DNA from 4 places in the Variovorax sp. HW608 genome. Region 4 is predicted to be linked to each of the others. Evidence: predicted binding sites of a transcription regulator. Region 4 holds the regulator's gene; each other region holds the start of a gene.
The links. The regulator FNR, encoded in region 4, switches genes on or off when oxygen is low (the NO sensors DNR and NnrR bind a similar motif). The targets are predictions, from matches to a motif close to TTGATNNNNATCAA.
Positions count from the first base shown of each region.

Region 1: the regulator FNR is predicted to act here: its motif matches at 1,603-1,616, upstream of VAR608DRAFT_RS07875 (DUF2249 domain-containing protein).
Region 2: the regulator FNR is predicted to act here: its motif matches at 2,033-2,046, upstream of VAR608DRAFT_RS11440 (universal stress protein).
Region 3: the regulator FNR is predicted to act here: its motif matches at 1,776-1,789, upstream of VAR608DRAFT_RS11355 (universal stress protein).

Region 1 is NZ_LT607803.1:1,697,540-1,701,736, reverse strand. Features, by position in the region: gene VAR608DRAFT_RS07885 (hemerythrin domain-containing protein) at 1-222, shown strand, start outside; gene VAR608DRAFT_RS07880 (acyl-CoA dehydrogenase family protein) at 243-1,535, shown strand; gene VAR608DRAFT_RS07875 (DUF2249 domain-containing protein) at 1,700-1,993, shown strand; gene VAR608DRAFT_RS07870 (nitric-oxide reductase large subunit) at 2,049-4,197, shown strand, end outside.
Region 2 is NZ_LT607803.1:2,440,011-2,444,207, reverse strand. Features, by position in the region: gene VAR608DRAFT_RS11455 (hypothetical protein) at 281-508, shown strand; gene VAR608DRAFT_RS11450 (hypothetical protein) at 573-863, shown strand; gene VAR608DRAFT_RS11445 (hypothetical protein) at 879-1,031, opposite strand; gene VAR608DRAFT_RS11440 (universal stress protein) at 1,089-1,910, opposite strand; gene VAR608DRAFT_RS11435 (trypsin-like peptidase domain-containing protein) at 2,084-3,589, shown strand; gene VAR608DRAFT_RS11430 (Hsp20/alpha crystallin family protein) at 4,025-4,197, shown strand, end outside.
Region 3 is NZ_LT607803.1:2,423,649-2,427,845, forward strand. Features, by position in the region: gene VAR608DRAFT_RS11345 (FtsX-like permease family protein) at 1-746, shown strand, start outside; gene VAR608DRAFT_RS11350 (ABC transporter ATP-binding protein) at 760-1,428, shown strand; gene VAR608DRAFT_RS11355 (universal stress protein) at 1,465-1,716, opposite strand; gene VAR608DRAFT_RS11360 (BON domain-containing protein) at 2,151-2,801, shown strand; gene VAR608DRAFT_RS11365 (phenylacetate--CoA ligase family protein) at 2,826-4,197, shown strand, end outside.
Region 4 is NZ_LT607803.1:6,201,752-6,205,948, forward strand. Features, by position in the region: gene VAR608DRAFT_RS29310 (sulfite exporter TauE/SafE family protein) at 1-142, opposite strand, end outside; gene hemN (oxygen-independent coproporphyrinogen III oxidase) at 146-1,564, opposite strand; gene fnr (fumarate/nitrate reduction transcriptional regulator Fnr) at 1,624-2,403, shown strand; gene VAR608DRAFT_RS29325 (FixH family protein) at 2,469-2,735, opposite strand; gene ccoG (cytochrome c oxidase accessory protein CcoG) at 2,756-4,197, opposite strand, start outside.

The DNA of each region.
Region 1 (4,197 bases), 3.2 Mb from region 4:
TGGCGCATGGTGCGCGCCATCCTCGAGGGCCTCGAGCGCGCAGAGATCCAGGCGATCCCGGCGGCCGGGGAAGCGGAGATCGACGCCTTCGCGCGCCTCTATGGCGATCACATCGAGGCCGAGGAGCAGCTCGCCTATCCGGCTGCCGCCGCGCTGCTCGACGATCGCGCGCTGGGCGCGATGGGCGCGGAGATGGCACGACGCCGCGGCGCGGGCGCCTGACGGCACCGATCCCCCCATACATGGATTTCGACCTCTCAGCGCGCGCGAACGAATGGCGTCTGCGTCTGGACGCCTTCATGACGCGTTATGTGGTGCCGCACAACGCCGCGTGGCATCGTTCGGTCCAGGAAGGCATCTTCCCGCCGCCCTTCCTCGAGGATCTGAAGGCGCTGGCGCGCGAAGAAGGCCTCTGGAACCTGTTCCTGCCCGGCCTGCGCGATGACGAGCCCGGGACCCGGCTCTCGCATCTCGACTACGCGCCGCTGGCGGAGATCATGGGGCGGCTGCCATGGGCCTCCGAGGTCTTCAACTGCAGCGCGCCCGACACCGGCAACATGGAGCTGCTGCATCGCTTCGCCACGCCGGAACAGAGGCGCGCCTGGCTTGAGCCGCTGCTCGATGGCAGCATCCGCTCCGCCTTCGCCATGTCCGAGCCCGATGTGGCCTCCTCCGATCCGACCAATCTCGAGACCACCCTGCGACGCGACGGCGACTGGCTCGTGCTGCATGGCCGCAAGTGGTTCATCACCGGCGCGGCGCACCCGCATTGCAGGCTGCTCATCGTCATGTGCCGCAATCACGAGGGGCCGCAGGGCGATCCGCCGGACGCGCACCGCGCCCACAGCATCGTGCTGGTGCCGATGGACACGCCCGGCGTTCGCGTGGTGCGCAACATTCCGGTCGTGCATCACCTGGCCCCCGAAGGGCACTGCGAGATCGTGCTCGGCGACGTGCGGGTGCCGGCATCCCACCTGCTGGGCCAGTGGGGCGAGGGCTTCGCGATGGCGCAGGCACGACTCGGGCCGGGGCGCATCCATCATTGCATGCGCACGATCGGCCAGTGCGAGCTGGCGCTCGCCATGGCGAGCGAGCGAGCGCTCGAGCGCCGGGCGTTCGGCAAGTACCTTCGGGACCACGCCAACATCCAGGACTGGCTGGCCGAATCGCGCATCGAGATCGAGCAGGCACGGCTGCTGGTCCTGCAGGCGGCCTGGTCGCTCGATCAAGGCACTTGCGATCCCGGCGCGCTGCGCGCGCGGATCGCGGCCATCAAGGTGGTCGCCGCGCGGCTGCAGAGCCGGGTCGTGGAACGATCGATGCAGCTGTTCGGCGCCATGGGTCTGTCGCCCGACACGCCGCTCGCGTTCTTCTGGACCTGGGGCCGGGCGCTCCACCTGATGGACGGGCCGGACGAGGTGCACCTGCGCACGATCGGCCGGCACGAACTCGCACAGGCCCGGGCCCGCATGGGGGCCAGCGCGGCCTACTTCACCACGCCCGAACAGCTCGAAGCGACGCCGCGCGTGCGGTAGAGGCATCAACGCCGGCGCGCCGTGCCCAGGGGCGCGCTCGTGCGCGATACCGATTTCCACGGATAGCTTGATGCGGATCAACATTTCGCGGGGGACCGTTTCCTAGCATAGATGCATTCGAAATACACCTTCTGTTCCGTTCGCATCCACACAAGGAAACCTCCGTGAAATCAGCAGCCTTCTCCTCCACCGTCGACGTCCGGGTTCTGGAACCACGCTTTCGTCATTCGCACATCTTCTCGACCTTCGCCGCCCTCGACGACGGCCACGCGATCGAACTCGTGAACGACCACGATCCCAGGCCGCTCTATGCCCAGTTCCAGGCGCACTGGCCCGACCGCTTCGCCTGGAACTACCTCGAGCAAGGCCCCGCGGTGTGGCGCGTTGCCATCACCAAGGTCCCGTCCCTCAACGCGCCTGCGAGCGGCGGTTGCTGCGGCGGCTGCGGCGGCGCCTGAGTCCCGGGCACACCCCTCCTCTTCCTCCTCTTCCTCGATGACCCGAAAGAATGTCATGAGAAACAACAACCGGCTCTGGCGCTGGCTCGCCTTCATCTTCGTACTGTCGTTCGGTGCGCTGGGCTACCTGGGCGTCCAGATCTACCTGAGCGCGCCCCCGATTCCTTCATCCGTCACCGCCTCCAACGGCGATGTGATCTTCACGGGCGAGCAGATCCAGCGCGGCCAGCAGGTCTGGCTGTCGACCGGCGGACAGCAGCTCGGCTCCCTGTGGGGCCATGGCAGCTACGTCGCGCCCGACTGGTCTGCCGACTGGCTGCACCGCGAGGCCGTGGCGCTCCAGCATGGTCACGCGCAGGCCTACCGCAAGGCGCCCTCCGCGCTGACTGCATCGGAACGCGGTGCGCTCGACGCCACGGTGGTCGACGAAATGCGGCGCAACACCTACGACAGCACGAGCGGCGTGATCACCGTTTCCGCCCAACGCGCGCAAGCGATCCGCGAGGTCGCGGCGCACTATGACGCGCTGTTCGGCGACGATGCATCGGCCGCGACGCTGCGCGGCCAATACGCCATGACGCCCGGCATGGTGCCCGATCGCGCCGACCGCCAGGACCTGAACGCCTTCTTCTTCTGGACCGCCTGGGCCGCGGCCACCGACCGGCCCGGCGAGACGGGGTTGAGCTACACCAGCAACTGGCCGCATGAGCCGCTGGTCGGCAATACCATGAGCAGCTCCGCGGCGATCTGGTCGATGGTCAGCATCGTCCTGCTCCTGGCGGCCATCGCCGCCATGCTGTGGCTGCACGGCAGCCGCAAGGACGAGCCCGCGGCAGAGCCGCCCAAGGCGGATCCGCTGCTCGGCGCCGCTGCGACGCCCTCCATGAAGGCCACGCGGAAGTACTTCTTCGCGGTGATCGGGCTCATGCTGCTGCAGATCGCCATGGGCGCCATCACCGCCCACTACGCGGTCGAGGGGCAGTCGTTCTTCGGGCTGCCGCTGGCCGAGATGCTGCCGTACGTGGTCAGCCGCACGGTGCACACGCAGATCGGCATCTTCTGGATCGCCACCGCCTGGCTGGCGACCGGCCTCTACGTCGCGCCGCTCTTGTCCGGTCGCGAACCCAGGCTGCAGAAGCTCGGCGTGGACGTGCTCTTCTGGGCCCTGATCGCCATCGTCGTCGGCTCGACGCTGACCGGCTGGCTCGGCACCCTGCAGCACCGCGGCGTCGACTTCTCGTTCTGGCTCGGCAACCAGGGCCTCGAGTACACGAGCATGGGCCGCGTCTGGCAGCTGCTGCTGTTCGTCGGCCTGTTGTTCTGGGTCTTCCTGCTGGGCCGCGCGCTGTGGCCCGCACTGGTCAAGCCGTCGTCATCGCGCGGCCTGATCGCGATGGTGTTCCTGTCGGCGACCTGCATCGGCGGCTTCTATTCCGCCTCGCTGGCCTGGGGACAGCACACCCACTATTCGATGGTCGAGTACTGGCGCTGGTGGCTGGTGCACCTGTGGGTGGAGGGATTCTTCGAGGTGTTCGCCACCGCCGTGGTCGCGCTGATCTTCACCCGCCTGGGCCTGGTGCGCACCGAAAGCGCCAACCGCGCGATCATCGCCGAGACCATCGTGTTCCTTTTCGGCGGCATCCTCGGAACGCTGCACCATCTCTACTTCACCGGCACGCCGACCTCGGTGATCGCGGTGGGCGCCGTGTTCTCCGCGCTCGAAGTCGTCCCGCTGACCCTGATCGGCCTGGAGGCGCTCCAGACCTGGCGCCGGTCGAAGGCCATTCCCTGGCTCGCCGCCTACAAGTGGGTGATCATGTGCTTCGTGGCCGTCGGCTTCTGGAACACCGTGGGCGCCGGCGTGCTGGGCTTCGCCATCAACCCGCCCGCTTCGCTCTACTACGTCCAGGGCCTGAACATGACGCCCGCCCATGGCCATGCCGCGCTCTTCGGCGTCTACGGCATGCTGGGCATCGGGCTGATGCTGTTCTGCCTGCGCGGCCTGTACGAGCGCCAGCTGCACGCCGACGGCCTGCTCAAGCCCGCGTTCTGGAGTCTCAACATCGGCCTTGCCATGATGGTTTTCCTGTCGCTGCTGCCCGCCGGCATCTACCAGGCCTGGGCCAGCGTCACGCAGGGCTTGTGGTTCGCCCGCTCGGCCGAGGTCGTGCACTCCCGCGTGATGGAGACCCTGGTCTGGATGC
Region 2 (4,197 bases), 3.8 Mb from region 4:
ATGGCTTCATGGCGCATTGAAAGCTATCCGTGCGAAGAGGGTCCTTATGCATAAATCTGAATCGCCTCAGCCGCGTCCTCAAGATGCCTTTCTGCTTTCCGCACTTGGGTGGCAACGCTTGTTTCAGGATTCGGCGGAAAAGCTCCAGCAGGCACAGCTTCATGCCATGGGCGAGTTGACGCAAACCTTCGTCGCCCTCTGCCAGGACGCTTGGGACCGATGGGCCGCGCGATTCGGTGGTGGAGTCCCCCTCGACATTTGACCTTAGGAGCACGCCATCATGCGACTCACGATCTATTCGGGATCCGCGACACCGCTCGAACTCCCGGTTGGCACGTCTCACCATCCGTATCTTGGCCGGCTGCCGGAAGTCGGACAGACGATCGTGATTCCGGAAGACGCCAATGTGGACGATGCCTTCAAGGGCAAGGCCAAGGTCAGGAAGATCATCTGGCGCTACAGCCCCGAGGGAGGCGCCCTTTGGCCCGAAATCATCTGCAAACGCTAAATTGGAAGCCTTCCCAACTGCACGCACGAGGCCCTTTGATCATTTCGTTTTGGGGTACGCAAACATGGAATCCGATGCGATCTATTGCTTCGATCGAGCAAGCGTGTTGTTCCCGATCTATCCTGAGGGGCGCAGTGGCCGTCGAGTGATCGCCGAGATCTCGGAAGACACCTTGCGCGATCTGTTCGGCGCCACTGGCGGCGGCGACAGCCTCGTTCAGGCCTGCAGAGACCACTTCGATGTGATTGAACAGGTGGCACTGCATCACCATCGTCGTGAGCCGACCCAGCCAGTGGTGCTCGGAACCGATCATTTCACGCTGCCGGCCGCGGTCTCGGACGTGTCTGCAACCTGACGTCAGCCGCCAACTTCAACTGCGCAAGTCGACTCCGTGACGTATCGCCCATTCCTTGGCCTTCGCGATGGCGATCCGGATCGCCATCCCTTCTTCATGTCCCAAGAGAAGTAGCGCATTGGCGATCTCGATCGCCTTGGCACGTGCCGCCGGCGACAGCGCTGCCATGGCAGGGGGAAAGCGGTCCGTTGTCCAGGGCATGCGATCCCCTCTGCCAATAATGAATCAATGCGCCATCAGCACCGGCAAGGTCATCGATTGCAGGATCGAACGGGTGGCGCCGCCGACCACCCATTCGCGCGCGCGGCTGTGACCGTAGCAGCCCATCACCAGGAGATCTGCACCCACATCGGCCGCGAGCGACAACAGGCGCTCGCCGATCTCGCCGTCGTCCACCCCGCCCGTTCGTACCGAGGCATCGACGCCCTGCGTCCGCAGATAGGTCTGCAGCCTGCGCAGTGAAGCTTCGGCCGCCTCGCCGTAAGCCACCACCTGCACGGAGCGCGCACGCGAGAGCCAGGGCAGCGCGGCTGTCACGGCGCGAGCGGACTCGCGCGTTTCCTTCCAGGCGATGAGGACGGTCTGCCCGACCGCCGCCACGGTTCCCGCGTAGGGCACGATCAACGCGGGCTTGCCGCATTCGACGAGCACGCTGGACACGAACTCCGGCGGCAGGTCCGCCGCGTCGGGATCCTCTTCATTGCGCTGGCCGAGGACCAGCAGGTCGGCATACAGCGCCCGCCGGGCAAACGCCCAGGGCTCGTCGCCGATGGGTTCTTCCCAATGCAGGCGTGGCGAGCCGGCAGCGGCATCCACGAAGAGGGCGAGTGCCTTGTCCCGGCGTTCCTTGTCGAGCTCCTTCATGATGGAGATCGCATCCGGCGCCGCGCTCAATGCGTACGGATAGCGCATCAGGGCCGTCAGGGTGCAGGGCAAGCCCGTGACCTCCGCTTCGAAGGCATCGGCCAAGGATCGCGCAAGCTGGATCCGCACCGTGGCGCGCGGCGAACTGTCGAGATGGAGCAGGATGGACTTCGGGGTCTGCACGGCCGTTCCTTTCAACGCTTTGGTCGCCGGCAGTCTGCGCCCTGGTTCGGCGCGGCGCCTTGCGCCGCGTCAACTCAGCACTCGGGCCGCGATTCCTCGTGCACCTCGTGCACTTGCGCGACTTGATTCAGCGCAATGCCGCCGGCGTGCTTCCCCATGACGATGGAAAGATCATGAAAGTCTCTTCCGTCGGCATGCGCGCCTCGGGGCTCCGCCTGCGCCTCGCGCTGTTCGCTTCGACCTGCCTGCTTTGTGCCTGCGCATCCAGGGGCCCGGGTCCAGCCGCCCAGTTCGCCGGCTCGCCCGCCGCGGCGGAATACGCCGTGCCGACCGCGCCCGCGTTCTCTTCGCTCGTGGCGAGCCGCCGTACGAGCGTGGTCGACATCACCACGCTGCGTATCGGGCGCGAAGTCCCCGATGAGCGCATGGACGACGGCGACCTGGAATTCGAACCCGAGATGGACTTTGCCGATCGGCTCGCAAGGCCGCTGCCGGCCAGAGCCCGCATCAGCCAGATCCGCGACCTGGCCTCCGGCATGGCCCTGAGTAGCGACGGACTGATCCTCACCGCCGCCCATGTGGTGGCCAATGTCGACGAGGTCCGGGTGCGCCTCGATGACGGCGGGATCTACCTGGCCCGCGTGGTCGGGATCGACCGTCCCACGGACGTCGGCTTGCTGAAGATCGAAGCCAAGGGCCTCACGCCGCCTCCCATCGGCGACTCCTCCACGCTCTCTCCCGGCGACTGGGTTGCCGCCATCGGCGCCCCCTTCGGCTTTCACGGCAGCGTCACGGCGGGCGTGGTCAGCGCCGTCGATCGATTCATCGGCGCAGCCGGCGTGCCGTACATCCAGACCGATGTGGCCATCAATCCGGGCAGCTCGGGCAGCCCGCTGTTCAACAGCCGCGGCGAGGTCGTTGCCATCAACTCGCTGATCTACAGCGGCAGCGGCGGCTACATGGGGCTTTCCTTCTCGGTGCCGATCAACGTCGCCATGAAGGTCGCCATGGAACTCAAGTCGAGCGGGCATGTGCGCCGGGCGCGCATCGGCGCCGAGTTCCAGCAGGTCACCCCGGCGCTGGCGCAGGCTTTCGGCCTGTCCGACGCCAGAGGCGCCCTCGTGGTGCGCGTGGATGCGCGCGGTCCCGCACAGGCGGCCGGCCTGAAACGCGGTGATGTCGTGACCGCATTCGACGGCGTGTCGGTCGCCCGCTTCACCGACCTTCTGCAGCGGATCGCCGCCGAGCCGCCCCGCAGTCGCCATCTTCTGGAGGTCTGGCGTCAAGGCGGACCGGTTCCGATCCCGGTCGTTCTCTCGGAAAGCGTGACGCACGAAAGTACCTTGCGACCGGAGAGCCTGGACGAGTGGGCCGATGGCCTGGGCCTGACGCTGGGCGAGTTGCCGGCCACGCAGCGCGCCCAGTTCGGCATCGACGGCGGCCTGATGGTCCGGGAAGCCACGGGCGCCGCGCGCAGCGAAGGCCTGCGCCCCGGCGACCTCATCGTGGCCTTGAACGAAACACGGCTGGACCGCGTCGAGGACTACCGGCGCGCCGTGGCGAAGGTGCTCCCCGGCCGCAATGTCGCGCTGCTCGTCATGCGCGACCGGCGGCTGGTCTATGTCGCGGTGCGTCGCCCGTCCCTGTCGGAAGCTTCGGGCCAGATCGGAACTGAATGATTCCCGGCACGCGCCGGCTATGACTCTCGCACGTACGAGCCCGGCGCGGGAACGATCCGTCCGTCGATCGTGACGCTGCGGACGGCCCTCGCCGCGGTTTCTCCGCTCGAGTGCCCGCGCAGCCAATGCGTCCACGCCGGCCACCATGCGCCCTGGGTACTCGCCGAATTCCGAGCGCCAGAACAGCAGAGGCACCTGCACCTTCGGGTCGCGATCGACCACGAGCGGGTACTGCGCGCCGGGCAAGTCCGCTTGCGCATCTGAGGGCCGCCTCGGCGAGCCTCCGATAGCGCCGTACTTCGTCAACGGGCACGCCGAGCGCGCGATCCGATTGAGCCAGATCAAGCCGCTTGCTCTTGCAGCGGCCTACATTGAATTTCGCGTGGTGCAATGGCCCACGCGTGATCAGTCAGCTTTTTGACCCGAGGAGCTACCATGAGCAATCTGCGACTGCTGGACCCGGTGTTCGGCAACGACTTCGAAACGGCGCTGCGCCGTTTCTTCCCTCCCACCGTCTTCGAGGGCGAACCCGCCCCACTGAAGATGCGCATCGACGTGACCGAGAACGAGAAGGCCTTCAACGTGAAGGCCGACATCCCCGGCGTGAA
Region 3 (4,197 bases), 3.8 Mb from region 4:
TGACGAACACCGACATCCTGATCGGCATCGACCTCGCCAGCGACCTCGGCGTCACCGTGGGCGACAAGCTGCGCGTCTCCACCGCCGCCGGGCGTGACAACACGCTCACGGTGACGGGGCTGTTCGACCTCGGCAACAAGGGGGCCAACCAGCGCACCACCTACGTGGCGCTGCGCACCGCGCAGAGCCTGCTGGGCCTCGTCGGCGGCGTCTCGAGCATCGACGTGACCGTTCGGGACGTGTACGCGGCCGAGGACATCGCGCGCCACATCACGGGCGCCACCGGGGTGGAGGCCGACAGCTGGATCGCGACCAATGCGCAGTTCTTCACTGCCGTCCAGGCGCAGAAGACCTCGAACACCACGATCCGCTTCTTCGTGGGACTGTCGGTGGCCTTCGGCATCGCGAGCGTGCTGGTGGTGTCGGTGGTGCAGAAGTCGCGCGAGATCGGCATCCTGCGGGCGATGGGCATCTCGCGCGGCCAGGTGCTGCGGGTGTTCCTGCTGCAGGGCGGCCTGCTCGGGCTCATGGGCTCCCTCGGCGGCTCGGGCATGGCGCTGGTGGCGCTGTGGCTGTGGCAGCGCTATGCGCGCAATCCCGATGGCACGCCCTTCTTCCCGGTGGAGATCGAGCCCGGCCTGTTCCTCCTCTCGATGCTGCTGGCGACCCTCACCGGCCTGGCGGCAGCCTTTGCGCCCGCGCTGCGAGCGGCGCGTCTCGATCCCGTGGTGGCGATCCGTGGCTGAACCGGTGGTTCGCATGCGCGGCGTGCGCAAGGCCTTTCACGTCGGCCTGCCGATCGAGACCGAGGTGCTGCACGGCATCGACCTGGACCTGGTGCCGGGCGAGTTCTGTGCCGTGATGGGCCCCTCGGGGTCGGGCAAGAGCACGCTGCTGAACATCATCGGCCTGCTGGACCGTCCGACCGCCGGCTCGCTGCGCATCTGCGGAGAGGAAACCGTGGGCCTGGACGACCAAGCGATCACCCGGCTGCGTGGGCACGGCATCGGCTTCGTCTTCCAGTATCACAACCTGCTCTCGGGCTTCACGGCCCTGGAAAACGTGATGATGCCGATGATCGGCAGTTCCGGCTTCAGCGAGCGGAGCATGGCCCGGCGGGCGGCGGGATTGCTCGACAGCGTCGGCCTGTCGAAGTGGCGTGACAACCTGGCCACCAATCTCAGCGGAGGGCAGCAGCAGCGGGTGGCGGTGGCGCGCGCGCTCGCGATGAATCCGCGCCTGCTACTGGCCGATGAACCGACCGGCAACCTGGACAGCCAGTCGGCCGACGCGGTGTTCTCGCTCTTGCACGAAGCCAATCGGGAGGAGGGCATGGCGGTCCTGTTCGTCACCCACAACGCGGTGCTGGCCGAGCGCTGCGACCGCATCGTGCGGGTCGTTGACGGCCGCCTGGTCAACCCCGCGTGATGAGCGCGATCAGGGCGCCTGACGCGCGCCCGCGGCTCATTCGATCGCCAGCGCGCCGCTGGGCAGCGTCACGCGAAGCGGCTTGCGCCCGGCCTCCGCCTCCGTCTTTTCGCCCTCGGTCGGCTGCTCGATCGCGCGCACCAGCAGGATGGGGACGGGCGCGATGCGCAGGATCTGCTCGGCGCTGCTGCCGAGGAACAAGCGCTTCGCCCCGCGGCGGCCGTGGGTGCCCAGCACGATCAGATCGGCCGGCCAGCTCGCGGCCTCGTTCGTGACGAGCTCGGGCACCGAGCCGTCGAGGTTGTCGCGCAGTATCGGATGCCAGGTGGGCGGACATTCGCTGCCGGATGATCTGGATCAAGCCGCATCGGCCAGTGCCGCGCTTGAGCTGCGTCAACCGCGATCGCGGCCTGCGCGCCATATCAGGGCCTCTGTTCAAGGACACCCCCCATATACCAGCAGATTCTCACGACGAGCTGTCTGCCGCCTTCGCGATTCGATCGACCCAGGGACGGCAAGGCCCCGCGCCGCGCTCACTGCGTGAAGGCCCGTGTCTTGACGCGCATCACGCTTTGCCTGAGTTGAATGGTGCCGCTTGCTGTCTGAATTGCGATGAATCAATCGAGGCGGAGTCACCTCCTCCTACGATCTCTTGCACGTGCAGGCGCTGCGCGCCTCGCGGGATCGAATCGGCAGATGCAACGCCAGTGGAAAGGTCGATCATGAAGACAGATGCCCAACTCAAGAAGGACGTGGAGAGCGAACTCGAGTGGGATCCGGCGATCAACGCAGCCCACGTCGGGGTCATGGTGGAGAACGGCGTGGTCACGCTCACCGGGCACCTCGGCACCTACGGGGAGAAGTTCCTGGTGGAGCGCGCGGTCCAGCGCGTGCAGGGCGTCAGGGCGCTTGCGCTCGAGCTGGATGTCAAGCTTGCGCCGAGTCACCAGCGAAGCGATTCCGAGATCGCGGCCGCTGCGGAAGATGCGCTGACGTGGAGCGCGCAGGTCCCTGCCGGCATCAGCCTGAAGGTCGAGCAGGGATGGGTCACGCTCAAGGGCGACGTGGAGTGGGAGTACCAGCGCAATGCGGCGGCGCGCGCCGTGCGCTCGCTCAAGGGGGTGGTGGGTGTCAGCAACAGCATCGTTCTGAGGCAGCGTGCCGCTCATTCCAATGTGGCGACCAAGATTCGCGAGGCATTGGTTCGCCAGGCCGAGAAGGAGGCAGAGGACATCGACGTGGTCATCGATGGATCCGAGGCGACACTGCGTGGCACCGTCCACTCGTGGGCGGAGCGTACGGCCGCGCAGGCTGCCGCATGGTCCGCCGTGGGCGTCACGAGTGTCGTCAACGAACTGAAGGTCGCGAACTGAGGTCCTGCGGCCGAGCTCGAGGCCATGCCGCCCGTCATGCCGCCGCCGATCGATCCCTGGCTCTGGGGGACGATCGCGATGGACGTTGCGATGGCGTCCCACGCCAGTCGCGACGCCCTGGAGGAACGGCGCCGGCAGCGCCTGCGCCGCCTGCTGGCCTGGGCCAGGGAGCGCTCGCCGTTCTACGGGCGTGTGCTGCGCAACCACGATGTCGACAGGGTCCGCCTCGAAGACCTGCCGGTGGCGAGGAAGTGCGAGCTGATGAGCCATTTCGACCAGTGGGTCACGGATCCCGCGATCCGGCTCGACGGCCTCTGCCGCTTCGTCTCGGATGCCAGCCGCATTGCCGAACCCTTCCTGGGCCGCTACCTGGCGTGGGAGAGCTCCGGCAGCAGCGGCGAGCCGGGTGTCTTCGTCCAGGACGATCTCGCACTCGCGGTGTGCGACGCACTCGACGCGGTACGTGGGCCGATGTCCCGGGCCATGCGGCAGCTCTTCGGCCCCTGGGCGTGGGGCGGGCAGATCGCGTTCGTCGGCGCGACGAACGGCCATTTCGCGAGCACGGTCTCGATCGAGCGGCTGCGGCGGCTCAATCCCGTGCTTTGGCAGCGCTTGCGCTGCATCTCGTTCATGCAGCCGACGGAGGCCATCGTCCGGGACATCGATGCCCTGGCGCCGACGGTCATCGCCACCTATCCGAGCGCGGCGGTGCTGTTGGCTGAAGAGCGGCTGGCCGGGCGGATGCGTACGGCCCTGCGCGAGGTGTGGACCGGTGGCGAGGATCTGTCGCCCGCCAAGCGCGACTTCATTCGCCGCGCCTTCGACTGCCGGCTGATCAACAGCTATGGGGCCTCGGAGTTTCTGTCGCTCGCCTTCGAGTGCGAACGGGGCGCCATGCACCTGAACTCCGATTGGGCCATCCTGGAATCGGTGGATGACCGGGGCCGCGCGGTGCCGGCCGGCGAAGCCGGCGCGACGGTGCTGCTGACGAATCTTTCCAACCACGTCCAGCCGATCATCCGATACGACCTGGGCGATCGCATCGTCGTGCATGCGGACCCATGCGCGTGCGGCTGCCATCTGCCCGTGATCGAGGTACAGGGTCGTTGCGAGGACACGCTCTGCCTGGGCAGCGAGCGCGCCGGTTCCGTCAAGGTGCTCCCGCTCGCATTGAGCACCGCGATCGAGGAGGGGGCCGGGCTGTTCGATTTCCAGCTCGTTCAGAAGGGGCCGTGCGATCTCCTGCTTTGCACCGGATCGCGCAGTGCCGATGCGGAACTCGCGCTCCGGAGGGCGCAGCGCGTGCTGGGCGAGTTCCTGCGATCGCAGGGGGCGACGGACGTGCGGATCGAGTGCCGATGTGGAGAGCCGGGGCGCGTCGGCCGCAGCGGCAAGG
Region 4 (4,197 bases):
GGCCGGTCAGCGCAGCGGCACCGCCTTCGGGCGCTCGCACGATCCGGATGACGCCAGCGCAGGCCGCGCCGCACATCGCGACGCAGTGCGGCCCGCCGGCCAGCCCCATGAGGAGCCCCGCTCCGAGCAATCCGGTCTGCATCCTTCAGACGATCCGCGAGAAGCGCGACCGGTTGCGATCGGCCTGCAGGTAGCGATCGAACGCCATCGCGATGGCGCGCACGAAGAACCAGCCGGTGGGCGTGACTTCGAGGTCGCGCTCGCTCACGCGCACCAGTCCCTGCGCGGCCAGCGGTCCGAGCGCGGCGAGCTCGTGCGCGAAATGGTCCTTGAAATCGATCAGGTGCGCGAGGCTGATGGTCTCGAAGTCCACTTGGCCCTGGCACATGATGGCCATGATCACCGCCCGGCGAAGCACATCGTCCCGTGTGAGCGCCAGACCGCGCACCACCGGAATGCGGCCCTGGTCGACCAGGTCGTAGTACTCCTCGAGCGTCTTGGCGTTCTGGCTGTAGGTCGCGCCGACGCGCCCGATGGCCGAAACGCCCAGCGCCACCAGGTCGCAGTCCGGCTGTGTGCTGTAGCCCTGGAAATTGCGATGCAGGCGGCCCTGCCGCTTGGCGATCGCGAGCGGGTCGTCCGGCAGCGCGAAATGGTCCATGCCGATGTAGACGTAGCCGGCGGCGGTGAAGGCGGCGATCGCCCGCGACAGCATCTCGACCTTGGTCTTCGCGTCCGGCAGATCCTCTGCCGCGATGCGCCGCTGCGGCTTGAAGCGCTCCGGCAGATGCGCATAGGCATAGAGCGCGATCCGGTCCGGCCGCAGGTCGCACACCTGCGCGAGCGTGCGGTCGAAAGAGGCCCGGCTCTGCTTGGGCAGCCCGTAGATGAGATCGATGTTGATCGAGCGGAATCCCAGCGAACGCGCGCTCGCCATCAGGTCGAAGACCTCGGCCGCGGGCTGGATGCGGTGCACCGCCTTCTGCACGTCCGGGTCGAAATCCTGCACGCCGAAGCTCAGCCGGTTGAAGCCGAGCCTGGCCAGCCGCTCGAGCCGGGCGCCGTCCACGGTGCGCGGGTCGATCTCGATGGATTGTTCCCGCTCCGGCGAAAGCGTGAATTCGCGCCCGAGCATCGCGAGCAGCCTGCCGAGGCCCTCGTCGTCGAGGAAGGTCGGCGTGCCGCCCCCCAGATGCACCTGGCTGACCACCGCCCCCCGACCCAGCGCAGCGACCTGCAGCGCCAGCTCGCGCTCCAGGTAGTCGAGGTATTCGACCGCCCAGTGCTTGTGGCGGGTGACGATCTTGTTGCACGCGCAGTAGTAACAGAGCGATTCGCAGAACGGCAGGTGCACGTACAGCGAGAGCGGCCGCCCGTGCATCCCGGTGGCGCTGCGCTGGTGCAGCGCCTGGATGTAGTCGTCGGCCGTGAAAGCATCCACGAATCGATCGGCCGTCGGGTAGGAGGTATAACGTGGACCGGAGACGTCGAAACGCCGCAGTACGGCAGGCGACGGCAGCTCCAGGGAAGGTGAAGCGGTCGCGAATGCAGGGAAAGAGTTCATCGCAGGCGATCAAAGGCGGTCTGCGGCCACTATGCCGCCAGGACGCTCCTCGATCATTGATGCGGATCAACACCCGCGGCCACGCCCGGCTTCAGAATCAACAACATACTCGACGTACATCAATGAAAATCGAAAACATCAAGGTTGCCTGCTCGAGCTGCAACCTGCGGGAGCTCTGCATGCCGGTAGGGCTGGATCCCTCCGAGCTCCAACGCATCGACGACATCGTGGCCAAACGGCGCAAGGTCCGCCGCCGCGAGATGCTCTTTCGCAACGGCGATCGCTTCACCTCGCTCTACGCGATCCGCACCGGCGTCTTCAAGACCCGGGTGGCGAGCCAGGACGGCCGCGACCAGGTAACGGGCTTCCAGATGGCCGGCGAGATCATCGGCCTCGACGGCATCGTCAACGACCAGCACACCTGCGACGCGGTGGCGCTGGAGGATTCCGAAGTCTGCGTGATGCCCTTCGACCGCATCGAGGAGCTTTCGCGCGAGGTGACCGCGCTGCAACGGCACGTGCACCAGATCATGAGCCGCGAGATCGTGCGCGAGCACGGCGTGATGATGCTGCTGGGCAGCATGCGCGCCGAAGAGCGCCTCGCGGCCTTCCTCCTCAATCTCGCGCAGCGCCTGCATGCGCGCGGCTTCTCGCGCTCCGAACTCGTGCTGCGCATGACGCGCGAGGAGATCGGCAGCTACCTCGGGCTCAAGCTCGAAACCGTGAGCCGCACCCTCTCCAAGTTCATGGAAGAGGGGCTCATCGAGGTCCAGCAGCGCAACCTGCGCATCGTCGATGCCGAGGGCCTGCGCCGGCTCATCACGCCGGCCGCCTGCTGATCGGCGCCGCCCACCAATCCAAGACACCTGCGGAACCGGCCCTGCCGGGCCGCTGGGTGCACCCTTCACCGCACATCGTCCGCCGGCGTCGCGGCATGGTTGCGGCCGCTCAAGGCCGGCATCAGCTTCTTGTCGGCCAGGGTCTTGTTGATTTCGATGCCCTGCCGATAGTAGTCCTCGGCGACGACCGGGTCCGGCGAGCGCATGGCCAGCCACAGCGTGACGAAGCTCGCGACCACCACCACCGCCGGACCGGCCAGGACCATCCACAGCAGCGGGTAGCGCCACCAGGGTTGGCTGGTGACTGCATCGTTCTTGTTCGTTGCGTTCATCGTCATCTCCTTGAATCGCATCAACGGGGCACCATGAAGGTCGCCTTCTCCGAAACCTGCGCCCCGCCCTCGGCGGCGCGGACGTCGAAATACACCGGGTGCGAACCCGGCTCCGCGCCGCCATACGGCAGTTGGAGGCGCACCGCGACCCAGCGCGACTGCGCAGGCCCCACTTCCACAGGCTGTTCGGGCGACGCGCGCAGTCCGTCGAGACCGCGAGCCTCGATGCGGTAGTGCTGCGTCTTTTCGGTCGCGTTCATGATCTGCAGGCGGTACACGTTCTCGATCCGGCCGCCTTCGGCGATGCGCGCCAGCGTGCCGCGATCGCGCACCACGTCCACCTTGAGCGGCGTGCGGATCACCAGGCTGGCCAGCAGGCCGATGCACAGCGCGACCAGGACGCCGCTGTAGATCAGCACCCGCGGCCGCAGCACGCGGCGCAACATCTGCCGCGATGACCAGTGCCCCGCCATGCTGTTCTGCGTGGCGTAGCGGATCAGGCCGCGCGGCGAGGCGAGCTTGTCCATCACCGTGTTGCAGGCGTCCACGCACAGGCCGCAGCCGATGCACTCGTACTGCAGGCCCTGCCGGATGTCGATGCCGGTCGGACACACCTGCACGCACAGCGAGCAGTCGATGCAGTCGCCCTGCCCCAGCGCCCGCGCATCCGCGCCCTTGGCCCGCACGCCGCGAGGCTCGCCGCGCTCGGTGTCGTAGCTCACGATCAGCGTGTCGCGGTCGAACATCGCGCTCTGGAAGCGCGCGTACGGGCACATGTACTTGCAGACCTGCTCGCGCATGAAGCCCGCATTGCCATAGGTCGCGAAGGCGTAGAACAGCACCCAGAAGACTTCCCAGCCGCTCATGCGCGTCTGCAGGAAGTCCAGGCCGAGATCGCGTATCGGCGTGAAGTAGCCGACGAAAGTGAAGCCGGTCCACACCGCGATGCCGAGCCACACCACGTGCTTGAACCACTTCTTGACCAGCTTCTCGATCGAGAGCTCGCCGTCGTCCAGCCGCATGCGCGCGGCGCGGTTGCCTTCGATCTTCTGCTCGATCCACAGGAAGATCTCCGCATAGACCGTCTGCGGACAGGTATAGCCGCACCACAGGCGCCCCGCCACCGCGGTGAAGAGGAAGAGCGAGAGCGCCGAGATGACCAAGAGCCCCGTCAGGTAGATCAGGTCCTGCGGATAGAGCACCAGCCCGAAGATGTAGAAGCGCCGCGTGGCCAGGTCGAAGAGCACCGCCTGCCGCTGCCCCCACTCGAGCCACGGCATGCCGTAGAACACCAGTTGGGTGACGAACACCATGACCCAGCGCCAGCGCGCGAAGACGCCGTCGATGGAGCGTGGGTAGACCTTCTTGTGCGCCTCGTACAGGCCCACGCTCTTCTCGGCCGCCGCGATCGGGATCACGCGGCGCGGCGCGCTGCTTGGTGGCGGCGAAGCGGAATCCCGCA